3 regions of the Flintibacter porci genome follow, and region 1 is predicted to be linked to each of the others. Evidence: predicted binding sites of a transcription regulator. Region 1 holds the regulator's gene; each other region holds the start of a gene.

The links. Region 1 encodes Rex, which represses fermentation and respiration genes when NADH is low (regulators of the CRP and FNR family bind a similar motif). Its sites were predicted from a motif close to ATTGTTAANNNNTTAACAAT; they were not measured.
Region 2: a site for Rex is predicted at 3,200-3,219, ahead of ACEVJL_RS04175 (DUF8052 family protein). Genes of this name have one in related genera too.
Region 3: a site for Rex is predicted at 2,622-2,641, ahead of ACEVJL_RS10775 (acetyl-CoA C-acetyltransferase). Genes of this name have one in related genera too.

What each region holds. Positions count from the first base shown of each region.
Region 1 covers NZ_JBHEVB010000002.1:137,472-142,641, reverse strand. The annotation lists gene ACEVJL_RS02580 (hypothetical protein) at 1-171, opposite strand, end outside; gene ACEVJL_RS02575 (hypothetical protein) at 381-1,127, opposite strand; gene ACEVJL_RS02570 (PadR family transcriptional regulator) at 1,175-1,489, opposite strand; gene ACEVJL_RS02565 (sigma-E processing peptidase SpoIIGA) at 1,629-2,522, shown strand; gene sigE (RNA polymerase sporulation sigma factor SigE) at 2,531-3,250, shown strand; gene ACEVJL_RS02555 (redox-sensing transcriptional repressor Rex) at 3,354-4,025, shown strand; gene ACEVJL_RS02550 (S-layer homology domain-containing protein) at 4,022-5,101, shown strand.
Region 2 covers NZ_JBHEVB010000003.1:140,827-145,996, reverse strand. The annotation lists gene ACEVJL_RS04190 (TIGR01906 family membrane protein) at 1-33, opposite strand, end outside; gene ACEVJL_RS04185 (lysoplasmalogenase family protein) at 20-697, opposite strand; gene ACEVJL_RS04180 (carbon starvation CstA family protein) at 809-2,539, opposite strand; gene ACEVJL_RS04175 (DUF8052 family protein) at 2,536-3,075, opposite strand; gene ACEVJL_RS04170 (LTA synthase family protein) at 3,531-5,170, shown strand, end outside.
Region 3 covers NZ_JBHEVB010000008.1:181,814-186,983, forward strand. The annotation lists gene ACEVJL_RS10765 (ABC transporter ATP-binding protein) at 1-638, shown strand, start outside; gene ACEVJL_RS10770 (hypothetical protein) at 613-2,538, shown strand; gene ACEVJL_RS10775 (acetyl-CoA C-acetyltransferase) at 2,827-4,086, shown strand; gene spoIIP (stage II sporulation protein P) at 4,605-5,170, shown strand, end outside.

The sequences.
Region 1 (5,170 bases):
AAACCATTGAGGCGCTATATCGTGGATGCCGAATTGATAATAGATTACCTCAGACAGTACGATGAAAAAGGCAATCCCATAAAACATACCAGGATGCCGTCGGATCGCGGTATGACAGGAAAAAGCAAAGATGAGTGCCAATACCAAGGAGACCAGAATATAGAGATACATACGATTCCTCCAGTGAAAATTAGTTAGCATTAGCTAACCTGCGGAGATTATATATCACATGCAATTATAAGTCAACTATTTTGTTGCATAATTTAGAAAAATAATGAAATATGGGGACAAAATGGGATGATTTGTTTAAAGTGTAAGAGAATGTATGATATAAAAAATGGCCGCTTTTGCGGCCATTTTTTATATTTGTAAAGGATCAGTCAGGATAACATAGCAGCGATCTCGGGCAGGTGGTCCTCTAGGTCCTGAGGACCCCGGTAGCTCAGAGACACAGTCCGTCCGTTTCCGGCAGCCACAGCGTACTGATAGACACTGTTGGGATTATAAGCAGTGGCCAGATAGTCCGTCCCCTCTACTGGATGCTCTGTCACCGTCCACGGACCAAGAGACGCCTCGTCTACCCGCCGGGTGTTTTCCTCGTGGGTGGTCAGGTAGTTCATCAGGTCCCTGGCCAGAGGCCGGTCCAAGGCTGGGAAGAGGGGACGGTACCAGTGGAGCGTCATATGCACCGAGATCTGGTCTTTGACGATGCTGCCACTCTGTCGTACCTCCCATCGGGTGGGGCACAGGAGGGTCATATCCCATTGGCAGGAATTGAGAATGGTAACACCGTCGCTTTCCAAAAGATCGGGGCGGTAGGATTCTCCCTCCCACTGGGTAAGAAGGACCGGCTCAAAGTCTCCGGGACGGCCTTCCGTCCCCAGGGACCAGCGGGTTTGCGGGTGTGGAAGCAGCCAATAGGCCAGAAGAGCGCACAAAATCAGGGGCGTGGCAACTAAAGCGAGCCCATTGACTGCCCTGCGGCAGCGGGAGGCGGAGGGGATAGGGGTCAGAGGAATGCCTGCCTCCAGATGGGTGATCATGCGGTGTACCCGCCGCCAATCCAACAGGGCAGGAATCATCTTTATCAGTTGGATGAGGCCAAGGAAATGTGTCTTACGCGCCATGGGTAACCCTCCTTTCAGGTTCCACTGCCGTTGGACCGGAGTTCCAATCACAGGACCTCTTCCTCCTCCGCATCCCTCAGGCATGCCCGCAGCCGTTCCAGCTCCTCCTCATAGGCCTCCCGGCCCTTGGCGGTGAGGCGATAGGTGCGTTTGCGGCCCTCCACGTCGATCTCTTCAATCAGCGCTTCATCCTGAAATTTATTCAGCAGGGTGTACAAGGTTCCCGGTCCCAGCTTTACTCGACCCCGGGTCTTTTTTTCCACAAAGGCGGCCACGTCGATGCCGCACATCTCCCCGTGGAGAAAGGCCATAAGCACGTAAAACATGGGCTCGGTGAGCGGGCCGCGGCTCTTGCCTCCCATGGCGTCACCTCCTAATATCGCGTTTCGATATCGTCTAATGATATTATAATATCGCCCCTCGATATTGTCAACGGGCGGCGAAAATTCTCCTCTGGGCGACACCGGGTTGTGACGGCTTTCGTTGGGGAGAGACACTATAATGGACGGTGTTGACAAGCAGGGGGAGGAGGGAGAGGTCATGACCGTTATTTATGTAGACACCCTGTTTCTGCTCAATGTCCTGGTGGACTACCTGCTGCTGCTGTGTGCTGCCCGGCTGGCAGGGGAACCCTTGAAACGTCTGCGCTTTGCCTTGGGAGCAGTTCTGGGGGGAGGCTATGCGGTGGCCATCTTCCTGCCAGGGCTGGGGTTCCTGGAGCGGCCGGCCTGCCGGTTGGCGGCGGCGGTGCTGATGGTACTGGCCGCCTTTTGGGGCAGCCGGCGGCTGGGGCGGCAGGTGCTGATTTTTTTTGCCCTGTCCTGCGCCTTTGCCGGAGGGGTGCTGGCCATCTCCATGCTGGGCGGCCAGGGGCTGAGCCTGAACCGGGGAGTTATCTACTCGGGGATGGATCTGAAGATCGTGCTGCTGTCGGCAGCAGGGTGCTACGCGGTGCTGTCGCTGCTGCTCCAAAAGGCTGTAAGGCATACTAGCTTTACGGGAGAATTGAAGGCGGTGCGCCTGGAGCTGGAGGATCGGACGGTAGAGCTCACTGCTCTGACCGACACAGGCAATACCCTCACGGACCCGGTGACCGGCCAAGGGGTGATGGTGGCCGAGGGAGAGCGGCTGCTGCCCCTGTTTGCTGCCTCGCAGTGCCCCAGTGTCCAGGAGCTGCGGGACCCGGCTGGAGCGCTGGAGCGGTTGACCGGAGCGGGAGGCCACTTCCGCCTGCTGCCCTACCGCGCCGTGGGGGTGGACCGGGGGCTGCTGCTGGCGGTGCGGGTGGACCGGGCCGTGGTGGACGGAGAGGACCGGGGGGCCATGGTGGTGGCCTTATCTCCCACCCCTGTGTCCGACGGAGGCGGCTATGGTGCCCTGCTGGGGGAATGCTGAAAGGATGGATGGATATGAAAAACGGATGGAAAGCGCGGGTTCTGGCCCTGCTGGAGCGGTTGGGGCTCTGGTCGCCGGGAAAGGTGATGTACATCGGGGGCAGCGACACGCTCCCCACCCCGCTGAGCCGGGAGGAGGAGGGGAAGCTGATGGAGCGCCTGCAGCAGGGAGACCAGCGGGCGCGGCAGACTCTCATTGAGCACAACCTGCGCCTGGTGGTCTACATCGCCCGGCGGTTTGAAAATACGGGCATCAACATTGAGGACCTCATCTCCATCGGGACCATTGGCCTCATTAAGGCGGTGGGCACCTACCAGCCCGCCCGGAGTATCAAACTGGCCACCTACGCCTCCCGGTGCATCGAAAATGAGATTCTCATGTATCTGCGCAAGACCTCCAGCCAGAAGACAGAGCTCTCCTTTGACGAGCCGCTGAACACTGACTGGGACGGCAATGAGCTGCTGCTCAGCGATATCCTGGGCACCGACGGAGACCTGGTCATGCGGCCCATCGAGGCCGATGTGGACCGCCAGCTTCTCCGTCAGGCCCTGGAGAAGTTGGATGAGAGGGAGCGAACCATCATCACGCTGCGCTTTGGCCTAGGAGGAGGGGAGGAGCAGACGCAGAAGGAGGTGGCCGACCGGATGGGTATCTCTCAGTCCTATATCTCCCGGCTGGAAAAGCGGATCATCCAGCGGCTGAAGAAGGAGATGCTGCGCCTGATGTAAGGGGCGCGCAGGAATTTCCAGAGTGGGACGGGGAAAATGGTTTGACAGAAAAAGAGGGATGGGGTAAACTGTAAACGATATTTTCGAGTATTGGAGCGGGACTATGAAACGCAACACCAGAGTTTCCACCGCGGTGATCCGGCGTCTGCCCCGGTATTACCGCCAGCTCTCCGAGCTGCAGCGCAAGGGTGTGATCCGGATCTCGTCCAGCGCATTGGGAAAGTCCATGGGGCTGACCGCCTCCCAGATCCGCCAGGATCTGTTCTGTTTCGGCGGCTTTGGTCAGCAGGGCTATGGCTATAAGGTGGACAGCCTGAAGGAACAGATCGGGGAGATCCTGGGCATCAACCGGGGTCATACCATTGTGGTATTGGGAGCGGGCAACCTGGGCCGCGCCCTGATTGAAAACTTTAAATTCTCCAACAACGGCTTTCAGCTGCTGGCCGCCTTCGACGTACAGGAGCGGACGGTAGGCACACAGATCGCCGGGGTGCCCGTCTACCACGCCGACACCCTGGAGGAGTTTTTACAGAAGAATCCGGTGAGCGTGGGCCTGCTCACGGTGCCCAAGTCCGCCGCCCAGGTGATGGGGGAGCGGCTGGTGGCGGCGGGAGTCCACGGCATCTGGAACTTCACCAACTGTGAGATCGCCTTCCCCGGCGAGGACGTGGTGGTGGAGAGCGTACATTTTTCCGACAGCCTGCTTGCCCTGAGTTATATGATCTCTCAGCGGGAGGACGGTCAGGAGCAGGAGGATGGAAAGGACGAGACATGAAGCACAAAAAGATCCTTGCCGTGGCGGGCGCTCTGGCCCTGACCGCGGCGCTGGCCGGGGGCGCCCTGGCTCTGAGCGGGGGAGATAGTCTGGTCTCTCTCAGCTATTTAAAAAATACCTTCCTTCCCTCCGCCCAGACCCAGCTGGAGCAGACTGCCACCCAGCCCCTTCAGGAGGCCTACGACGAGGCGGTGGCCAAGCTCCAGGGCGGCGAAGGTGGCAGCGGCCTGTACAGCGACAATCTGAGCAGCCGCACCTTCACCCAGGGAGACGTGATCGGGCTGCCCACCGGCTCGGGATTCCTCTCCATCTCCGGTTCCGCCCAGGTGAGCCACAACGGCGCTGTGGTGGACGTCACGGATGGCCATGAGGTGGCCTCCGGCGCCCGTCTGACAGCGGGACACCGCTATCTGGTGGGGGAGAACACCACCGCCCAGGTGACGGTGACCTCGGGGATCATGTATCTTGGACTCCAGGGAAGTTATACCTTTACCGACAGCACAGCCAGTCATCTGCCCTTTGTGGACGTGGCTTCCTGGGACTGGTACCAGGCGTCGGTGAAATTTGTCTATGAAAACGGACTGTTCTCCGGCATGAGTGAGGACACCTTTGGACCGGGCGTCACCATGGACCGGGCTATGCTGGTCACCGTGCTCTACCGCCTGGCGGGCTCCCCCCAGGATCAGATGAACAGCGCCACGGCCGCCTTTGATGACGTGCCTGTGGGCAGCTGGTATGAACCCTTTGTCCGCTGGGGCGCCTCTCAGGGCGTGACCGCCGGCATGGGCGACGGGCTGTTTGCTCCGGAGCAGAGCGTTACCCGCCAGCAGGTGCTGGTGATGCTGCGGGGTTTTGCATCCTCCCAGCTGGGGATGGAACTCACCGGCCAGACCGATCTTACCCAGTACGCTGACTATGACCAGGTGGCCGACTGGGCCAAGGAGGCCGTGTCTTGGGCGGTAGCCAACGGCCTTATCACCCCCTCGGCGGAGAATACCCTCCGTCCCGCCGACACGGCCAGCCGCGCCGAGGTGGCCGGGATCCTGATGAACTTCAGCAACCGTTTCCTCGGTTAAATCCAACCTGTCATCCGCCCGGGTTTTCCCGGGCGGATTTTTTCTGCACCCTTTTGCCTGAGGTACATA
Region 2 (5,170 bases), on a different contig from region 1:
GGTAAAAAGAGAGAGCAGTTTACTTGGTTTCATGGGAAAAACCTCCGGAAGAAGGATTTGCCCCCGACAGGGCAATGAGAACTTGGGCGGGAAGATAAAACAGCCACATCCCCACCGACACAAAGGCGCTCACCGCCGGGGGAACCAGCTGTGGATTCTGGAACAGGCCCACACACGCATCACAGCAGAGAAAAAGCCAAAGCCCCACAGAAAACAGGCGCATGGACTGCCCGAGACAGCTCAGACTGGACAGCGCGTTGCAGAAAAAGTTGGTGAAGTAAAACAGGGCCAGAATATTCAGGGGGATGAGCAGGTCCAGCGCGTTTAGTACGACCAGAGCGAGAACAAACAGGGCTGCCCTCAGCCCCCACAGGCTGCGGCCTCCATTGCTGCGGTAGATGCGGACAAAGTATAACCCCTGCACCAGGCAAAACAGCACAATACCCAGGGCATAGTGTGCGTCCAGCAGCAGGAGAAATACATCGGCCAAAACGGTGAGGGTCAGAGCGGCGGACACCAGACGGCTGCCGCCCTGGTGACTCAGGTACAGAGAGTAGATCAGACACAGCAGGATGCCGGCAAACTTAATGGGGTTGGAGCCGCGGCCTCCGATCGTCACATCCCAGATCAGAAAGGCGGCGTAGAGGATGGCCTCCAGAGTGAGAAACAGGGGCAGTACCCGATGAGATAGGCGCAAAAGACCGCCTCCTTTCTGACTGCAGGTTCTATCATACCACAAAGGGGCAGAGAGAACAAGAAAGAGGGCCCGGCGTTTGCCGGACCCTCTTGTCTGGATGGAAAAATGGAATTACTTCTGAGCGGGCTTCTTGCTGCCGAAGATGGTCATGCAGCCCTCCACAGCCAGCACGATGGCCAGCACGAAGAGCAGAGTGCCCAGAATGGCCTGAGCATAGGGGCCCCAGTCGCTGGCAGCGCCGGCGGCAATGACGGACACCTTGCTGGTCACAGTCTGGAACAGAGAGACCAGAGTGACTACCAGCATGAAGGCCATGGGGAAGTAGAACATCTTGTTGTTGCGGCCGATGTTGCCCAGCCAGGCACACACGGTCAGCAGAGCCAGAGCGGCCAGCAGCTGGTTGGCAGCGCCGAACAGAGGCCAAATCTTGGAGTAGCCGGTCATGCCCAGGCCAACGCCCAGCACCACGGTGATGGCGGTAGCCACCACGGGGTTACAGAGGACGGCCTTAATGCCGGTAGCATCCTTATAGGTCTCACCGGGCTTGAGCCAGAACTCCTGGAACATGTACCGGGCCAGACGGGTGGCGGTATCCAGAGAGGTCAGGCAGAACACGGAAACGGTCAGAACCAGCAGGGAGGCGATGGTGCCCTGAGCGCCGGCCAGGCCGGGGATAGAGGCCACCATGCGGGAGATACCGGTAGCAAAGACCTGGGTGGGGGTGACGATCTCGCCGGAGGCATACTCAGTCCAGATGAAGGACACAGCAGCCAGAGAGATCAGAGCCAGAGCACACTCGATGAGCATGCCGCCGTAAGCGATGGGCTTAGCGTCGCGCTCGTGGTCCAGCTGCTTGGCAGTGGTGCCGGAGCCCACCAGAGAGTGGAAGCCGGAGATAGCGCCGCAGGCGATGGTCACAAACAGGGCGGGGAACACATAGCCCAGAGAGTTGCCGGTGGGAGCCAGGTTATCATACCAGCCGGTGAAGGCAGGCATATCCATGTGAGCAGCGTCCGCACCGGTGAGACCGGCACCGATGACGCCCACAGCGGCGATAACCATCATGGCGTACAGCAGGAAGGAGCTGAGGTAGTCACGGGGCTGTAGCAGGATCCACACGGGAGCCACGGAGGCAACCAGGATGTAAGCGCCGATGATCCACATCCAGGTGGAGCTGGTCAGGTAGATGGGGTGCCAGTTCAGACCGATAAACAGGCAGACCACGATGCCGATCACGCCGGCGATAGTGGCGATGGTCAGGGAAGCGCCCTTGCGATACACAAAGAAGCCGAACAGGATAGCCATCACGATGAACAGCAGGGAGATCATGGCCACAGAGGCGTTGGTCTCATTCAGGGAGCCGTCCGCGTTGAAGCCCACGAAGGTGCTGGCCACGATGGAGGCGAAAGCGGCCACCACCAGCACCAGGGTCAGGTAAGAGAAGATCAGGAACAGCTTCTTGGCACGATCGCCGATGTTCAGGGCGACCACCTCGCCCAGGGACTGACCCTTGTGGCGGATGGAGGCGAACAGAGCGCCGTAGTCATGAACCGCGCCGAAGAAGATACCGCCGATCAGGACCCACAGAACAACGGGGACCCAGCCGAACACGGCAGCCTGAATGGGGCCGTTAATGGGGCCGGCGCCGGCGATGGAAGAAAAGTGGTGACCCATCAGAACAGGAGCCTTGGCGGGGACGTAGTCCATGCCGTCCTCCAGCTCATGGGCGGGGGTGACTTTGGAGTCGTCAACGCCCCACTGCTTGGCAAGCCATCCGCCGTAGAAAATGTAACCTACGATCAGAATGATAATGCCAACGATGACAACAAGCATTGCATTCATTGAGTTTTCTCCTCTCCTTTATAGTTTGCAATGACACGTTCCACCATCCGCTTCAGGTCCTTGCCAAAGGCTTTTCCCGCGCGGTTGGTGGTAATTTCGCCGGTGGACAGGTCCACGGCGGCTATACGAAACTCCATCCATCCATGGAGCGATAGCTTAAATTCTCTGCGGTGCTTTTTCTTGATCAAAGCGCCCAGAGCCTGCTTGTCGGCCTGATCACACAGAACCAAAGCAGTGAGATACGTATACATATGCTGAGCATGGGGCTTGACCAGGGGAGTGCCCAGTTCCAGGGTCTGTCGGCACACGTCCTCCAGAGCGGTCTCGTTCAGCTCAGACAAGGAGTAGAGGTAGAGGTACTCGTGGTGCTCCGCCGCCCAGAGCTCCGCCTTTTTGCTCAGTACATACTGGGAGTCCCGGGAGTGAAAGGCACAGCAGGCCTTCAGAGCAGAATCGTCGCTGCCGCGCTCGATGTCGTAGTGGGTGGAAAAGATCGTCAGCAGACGCTCCTCCAGGGTCTGGCGCAGAGAAGTCACGTAAAACCATCCTTTCCCCCGCCCAGCGCGGGGTGACAAAGTTGAAAGCAGCCGGAAAAGGCTGCTTTTCTCAAAAAGTTGCCGGAAAAAATTTAGGAAAAACTTAAGAAATGAAAATGGAAAAATTGTGAATAAATTATTAAGGATAATATAGCAGATTTCCATGCTCAATGCAACCCTAAACTATCTGCAAAAGAAAAAATTCTATGCCTTTTTGGTTGGAACGGCAAAAGGAAGCGGTTAAGAATGGGAGAAAGCGTCAGAATGCAGGAAGGAAGAAAATTAGAGAGTGGGTTGAACCTTAAATTTAAAGGTGAGAGCTGGAAAAAAAGAAAAAGGAACCGGCCTGGGGCGGTTTGTTGACAGGTTAGGCCCAATCGGGTAAAATGAGCCTGCATTTATAAGGTATGGTATATTGGAAAGGACCCGTGCTGCGGGCGGAAAGGAGCTGCGGGATGGAGTTGGCGGATCAGAAGAAAAAAAGAAGGCTTCTCCACCTGTCCAAGACAGGCAGGCGGCGGCTTCTTGTGCCCACGGCCTTTTTCCTGGCCGTTATTTATTATGAAGAGCTGTTTATGAAGCTCTTCTGCTTTCATAGCCTGTCCCCGGCCGGGGCATTTTTTACCCTGCTGTTCTCCATTCCGGTGGCGGTGCTGCTGGGACTGCTGTGCGGCGGCGTGCAGGAGCGGCGGGGACGGTGGCTGGTAGTGATATGTACCGCCCTGCTCTCCCTGTGGATGGGCTCTCAGATCGTCTACTACCATCTGTTCAAAACCTTTTTGACTATCTTTTCCATCACCAAAATGGCCATGGTGGCCGGAGCCTTCGGCGATATGGCGGTGGGCCAGATCCTGATGAACTGGTTTCCCATTTTGATGATGGTGGTGCCTGTGGTGCTGTCCCTGGTGTTCCGGGACCGGATCGTGAGCGGTGAGCCTCTGGCCCGGGGCGACCGGCTGCGCTGGTTTGGGGTGGGTGCGCTGGTACAGGTGGCGGGGATCCTCTTGGTGCTGCTGTGCGGCGGGGGGAACCTGTCGCTGCGGTATATCTACTTCCAGGCGGCCGCGCCGGAGCTGGAGGTACAGAACTTCGGTATGATCACCCAGACCCAACTGGAGATCCGGCGGGTACTCTTCGGCATCGATCCGGATGACCAGATCCTGCCCAAGCTGGCGGTGCGCACCTCCGCACCCTACCAGCTGGAGGAGAAAAAGGAGCCCGGACTGCATGTGATGGAGATCGACTTTGACGCTCTGCTGGAGCGGGACCAGGACGATCCGGTGCTTACCGACATGCACCAGTACTTCTCCAAAGTGGAACCCACGGCGGAAAATGAATGGACGGGCCGCTTTGCAGGGAAAAATCTGGTCTGGGTGGTGGCAGAGGGATTTTCCACCCTGGCTATGGATCCCCAGCGTACTCCCACCTTGTGGAAGCTATCCCACGAGGGAATTATCTGCGACCACTTCTATACGCCCTTGTGGGGTGTGTCCACCTCGGACGGGGAGTATGTGACCACCACGGGTCTCATCCCCAAGTCGGGGGTGTGGAGTTACTCGGAGTCGTCGGACAACTACATGCCCTTCGGCTTTGGTACCCTGTTCAAAAATCTGGGGTACCGCACCCTGGCCTACCACGACTATCTCTACGATTACTACGACCGCAACCTCTCTCATCCCAATATGGGCTACGAATATTACGGCATCGGAAACGGACTGGATATGGAGATCGACGAGGAGAATTTCCCGCCCTCTGACCAGGAGATGATGGAAAAGATCGTGCCCCAATTTGTGAATGAGGATCAGTTCATGGTCTACTGCCTGACGGTGAGCGGCCATTTGAAGTACAACTATGAGAGCAACTCCATGGCCCGCCGCCACTGGAGCCAGGTGTCGGATCTAGGCTACTCCGAGGCGGTGACCGCCTATCTGGCCTGCCAGATGGAGCTGGAGCTGGCCATGGAGAGCCTGGTCAATCAGCTGGAGGAGGCAGGCAAGCTGGATGACACCGTCATTGTCCTCTCCGCCGACCACTACCCCTATGGTCTCACCGATGAGGAGTACAGCGAGCTGCTGGGCCACGAGGTGGACCCGGT
Region 3 (5,170 bases), on a different contig from region 1:
CCACCCGGGATATGATGAAGTTTTACCGGGGTCTCTACCCCCAGTTTGACGACAAACGCTACGACGCCCTGCGGGAGGCTTTCCCGGAGGTGGACGAGAACCAGCCCATCCGCCGCCTGTCCAAGGGCATGCAGAAGCAGTCCGCCTTCTGGCTGGCTCTGTGCTGCCAGCCCAAGGTGCTGGTGCTGGATGAGCCGGTGGACGGCCTGGACCCGGTGATGCGGCGGCAGGTGTGGTCTTTGCTCATGGGCGACGTGGCCCAGCGGGGCACCACCGTGCTGGTTTCCTCCCACAACCTGCGGGAGCTGGAGGACGTGTGCGACCATGTGGGTATCCTGTCCCACGGCAAGGTGCTGCTGGAGCGCTCTCTCACCGACCTCCAGGACAACATCATCAAGCTGCAGCTGGCCTTCCAGGAGCCCGGCCTGCCTCCACTGCCCGAGGGGCTGAACGTGCTGCACACCAGCCAGATCGGCCGGGTGTATACCCTCATCGTCCGGGGCGATCCCGCCCAGATCAAGGAGCGCATGGCGGCCCTGAATCCCATTTTGATGGAAATGCTGCCTCTGAATCTGGAGGAGATCTTTATTTATGAGTTGGGAGGTGAGGACTATGCGGTCCGGGACATCGTTCTTTAATTCCACCCTCTACCGCAAGACCATGCTGCGGTTCTGGCCTCTGTGGGTGGCCTACGGCCTGATGTGGCTGTTTCTGCTCCCCTTCAACCTGCTGAACAACTACTTCTCTATGAGAGGTGCCTCCGTGTCTTCGGTGGAGCTGGCTAACCGCCTGGTAGAGTATGCCCGAGACATCCCCAATACCCTGCAATTTGGGGTGTTTGTGGCCTGCGGCTACGGGGTGCTGTGTGCCATGGCGGTATTCGGTTACCTCTACAACAACCGCTCCGCCTGCATGATGCATGCCCTACCTCTGCGCCGGGAGACCCTGTTCGGCACCCAGTATCTGGCGGGACTGTCCTTTGCCCTGCTGCCCAACCTGGTGGTGGCGGGCATCACCCTGGCCGTTGAGCTGCCCCTGGTGGCTCAGAAATGCTGGGGAACCTCCCTGGCCAGCCTGGGCATCTGGCTGCTGGTACAGAGCGGAGTATGCCTGTTCTTCTTCTCCTTTGCGTCGTTTTGCGCCATGTTTACCGGCCATATCCTGGCACTGCCTGCCTTCTACGGGATTTTAAACATGCTGGCCTATGTCCTCAATATGCTGATCAACATAGTTTTGAGCGATTTCTTCTTCGGGCTCTCCAGGCACAGCGGCCGGGGAAGCGCTTTGGCCCAGATTCTTACCCCAATCTGGCCCCTTACCGAGGCCGTGGAGTGGGATCCGGTACAGGAGACGGTGAATGGAATGACCGCCACCACGGGGGAATGGTACCTGCTGAGCCCCGGTACCGTGGCCGCCTACGCCGCCGCCGGTGTGGTGCTGGCGGTGCTGGCCCTGCTGGTGTACCGGAAGCGGCAGGTGGAGTCGGCGGGGGACGTGGTCTCCGTGCGCCTGGTGCGGCCCATCTTTCTGTATGGCGTGGCCTTCTGCTCCGGACTGTGCTTCGGCGTCTACACCATTGCCTTCTTCGGATGGAGAAACCGGCTCTCCCTGGCGGTATGCGTGGTGGTATGGGCTGTGGTGGGCTATTTTGTGGCCCGAATGCTGCTGTGCAAGTCCTTCCGGGTGCTGAAATACTGGAAGGGTGCGGCAGCCAGCTTTGTGGTCATGGCGGTGCTGTGTGTGGCCTGCCTTACCGATGTAATGGGCATTACTGCCTGGGTGCCCCAGGCAGATGAAGTGGGATCCATCGATGTAGATTGCCGCATCAACTACCCCTACGACAGCGGAGACTCCACCCGCTACCAGGTCACCGACCCCGGACAGATCGAAAAGATCGTCGCTCTGCATCAGGCCGTTCTGGACCACCGGGACACGGTGGACACCAGCAGCTCCCACTATCAGGCTGGGGAGGAGTACACCCGCCTGGATGTGACCTACACCTTGACCGACGGCCGTACTGTGCGCCGCTGTTACTACGACATCCCCATCCACATGGAGGACCTGAACACAGAGGGTACCGTGACCTGGGCTCTGAATCAGATTGCTCAGGATCGAGACGCGGTGGAGGATATGTACGACTTTGACCGCTTTGAGAAGTATCGTCTGGTGGAGGCCTATCTGGACCGGGCCGGTACCCAGAGCGGACAGACGGAGACGGATACCAACGAACCCTTCTACCTGGAGGGGGCCTCCAACGCCCAGCTGCAAGAGCTTTGGAAGGCCGTGCGCGCCGACTTTGACGCGGGCACCATCGGGGTGCGTTATCTCTTTGACGACCAGCAGCGCCAGGAAAATACCTACGTTACCGACCTGGTCTTTGTCTTTGAGGTGCCCTCGAGAAACAGTGTCTCCGAGGCTGGGAGCAGTTACAGCACCGATCTGCGCATTACCCTTACCCCCAACGCGGAAAACACCCTGGCCTGGCTGACGCAGTACGCCGGATGGAACACGACTGTATTCCCCATCCTCCACGAGTAAAAGCAAAAAATACCGGCCTTCTCCCGCTGTGGGAGAAGGCCGGTGATTTTTTTGAGAAAGAGAAAAAACAGGCAAAAAATTATTTTGTCAAAAATTTAACGAATTACCGGAGGAAAAGTTCTCAACTTTGCTTAAAATGGCGTGAATTTGTCACTCTCAGACAGAAAGGAGGCCAGAAAGCACAAAAAATTGTATTGATTTTTCCAGATTCCTTCGATATAATGCAGTCAAGAGCGGAACGAAGGGCGCCTTATGACGCCACAACACATTTTTGGAGGTAACAGAGCGATGAAAGAAGTCTATGTTGTCAACTGCTGCCGCACCGCCATCGGTTCCTTTGGCGGAAGCCTGAAGGATGTGCCCGCCGCTGAGATGGGCGCTGTGGTCATGAAGGAAGCCCTGAGCCGCGCCGGCGTGAAGCCCGAGCAGGTAGACGAGGTCATGTTCGGCTGCATCCTCACCGCTGGTCTGGGCCAGAACCCTGCCCGCCAGGCCGCTGTGAAGGCCGGTATCCCCTTCCAGGTTCCCGCTTACACCGTGGGTATGGTGTGCGGCTCCGGTATGAAGAGCGTCATCGAGGGCGCCCGCAGCATCCTGGCCGGCGACGCCGATGTGGTCCTGGCCGGCGGCACCGAGAACATGTCCGCTGCTCCCTTTGCTCTGCCTGATGAGCGCTGGGGCGCCCGCATGGGCGACAAGAAGGTCGTGGACACCATGATCAAGGACGGCCTGTGGGACGCTTATAACAACTATCACATGGGCACCACCGCCGAGAACATCTGCGACGTGTGGGGCATCACCCGCGAGGAGCTGGACGAGTTCGCCGCTTCCTCTCAGAATAAGGCTGAGGCTGCTCAGAAGGCCGGCCGCTTCGACGACGAGATCGTGCCCATCATGATCAAGAAGAAGAAGGAAATGGTGGAGTTCAAGGTGGACGAGTTCCCCCGCGCCGGTGTGACCGCCGAGGGTATCTCCAAGCTGCGCGGCGCCTTCCCCGTGGGTCCCGAGGGCGTGGAGGACGAGATCGTCCACACCTTTGAGGTCACCCAGGTCCATGAGGCCGACACCAAGAAGCACGTCCAGCGTGTCACCGCTGCCAACGCCTCCGGCATCAACGACGGCGCTGCCGCCATCGTGCTGGCTTCCGGCGAGGCCGTGGAGAAGTACGGCCTGAAGCCCATGGCCAAGCTGGTCTCCTGGGGCCAGGGCGGCGTGGATCCCAAGATCATGGGCGTGGGTCCTGTGCCCGCTTCCCGTCAGGCTATGGAGAAGGCCGGCCTGAAGATCGAGGATATGGACCTGATCGAGGCCAACGAGGCCTTTGCCGCTCAGTCCATCGCTGTGGCTCGTGAGCTGCACTTTGATATGAGCAAGGTCAACGTCAACGGCGGCGCCATCGCTCTGGGTCACCCCGTCGGCGCTTCCGGCGCCCGTATCATCGTCACCCTGCTGCACGAGATGCAGAAGCGCGACGACGCCAAGAAGGGTCTGGCTACTCTGTGCATCGGCGGCGGCCAGGGCGTTGCTACCATCTTCGAGAAGTGCTGACCTACTTTTCTTGAAAGAAAAGTAGGCAAAAGAACTTCCTGCAAAGCTTCGCTTTGCCTCTTTGCCTGTAATATAGTTTTCCTGTGGGAGTGACGGATTCCGTCGCTCCCACTTTTTATGCGTATTTTGTGCCCATAACCGCCCAGCTGCCACGGTTCTGCCAGGGCAGGCGGTGTCATTGCAACGCGCTTGTCCACTACATTTTGCACACATAGGACCTAAGGTCCGGGGCAAGAAGGACCAGACGGTCTTGTTTTAGGACCGCCGAAAGTTTTCCGCCAAGCATCAGGAGGGTGTCCCCCGTAAATGGGGGTCTGGGGGGCGACGCCTATGAACACCGGCGCAAGCCAGGTGTCCATCGAAGGAGCCCCCCAGTCACTCTTTGGTTCCTTTCTGGTGATCCAGAAAGGAACCCGCCCCGCAGGGCGGAACCCGCTAAGAATAACATACCCATGTAGACATAACCCCGCCGCCTCTTACATACAGTGGAAGTGACACGCAGGATAAGGGGTGGTACCATGGCAAACCGAGGAAGAAAAAACCACTGGCAGCGGGCAATGCGCCGCGGCGTGGGGCTTGGTCTGGCGGCGGTGGCAGTGTGGGGGGTGACGATGACCGCCGACCTGTCGGGCGTAACAGAGGTGCTGCGCACCTGGGCGGACCGCCCGGCGGTGGCAGTTGCTCTGTTGGAGAGCCAGCTGGGCTCTCTGCCCGAAGAGACCGTGCAGGGGAGTCTCACAGGCTGGAACCGACTGCTGGTGGGGCAGTCTGCTCTGCTCTCGGCGGGACAGGACGAAGTGGAAGGCCAAATTCAGGGTCAGCAGCAGGAACAGCAGGGCTCGTCGGATTCATCGGAGCCCTCCACAGAACCGGAGGAGGCTCCGGACGACGATGACCAGGTGGATACGCCCCTTCAGCCGCCGGTGTCTCAGGACGGAATCCTGGAGATGACCGGTGTAGGAAAGGAGGGAGGGCAGTACCTCAGTCAAAATGGGGTGTACCTCTATAACCGCACAGGCAAGAACCTGGATGAATCGGTATTTTCTGCGGGAATGGTCCATTTTACACTGGGAGAAGGCCCTCA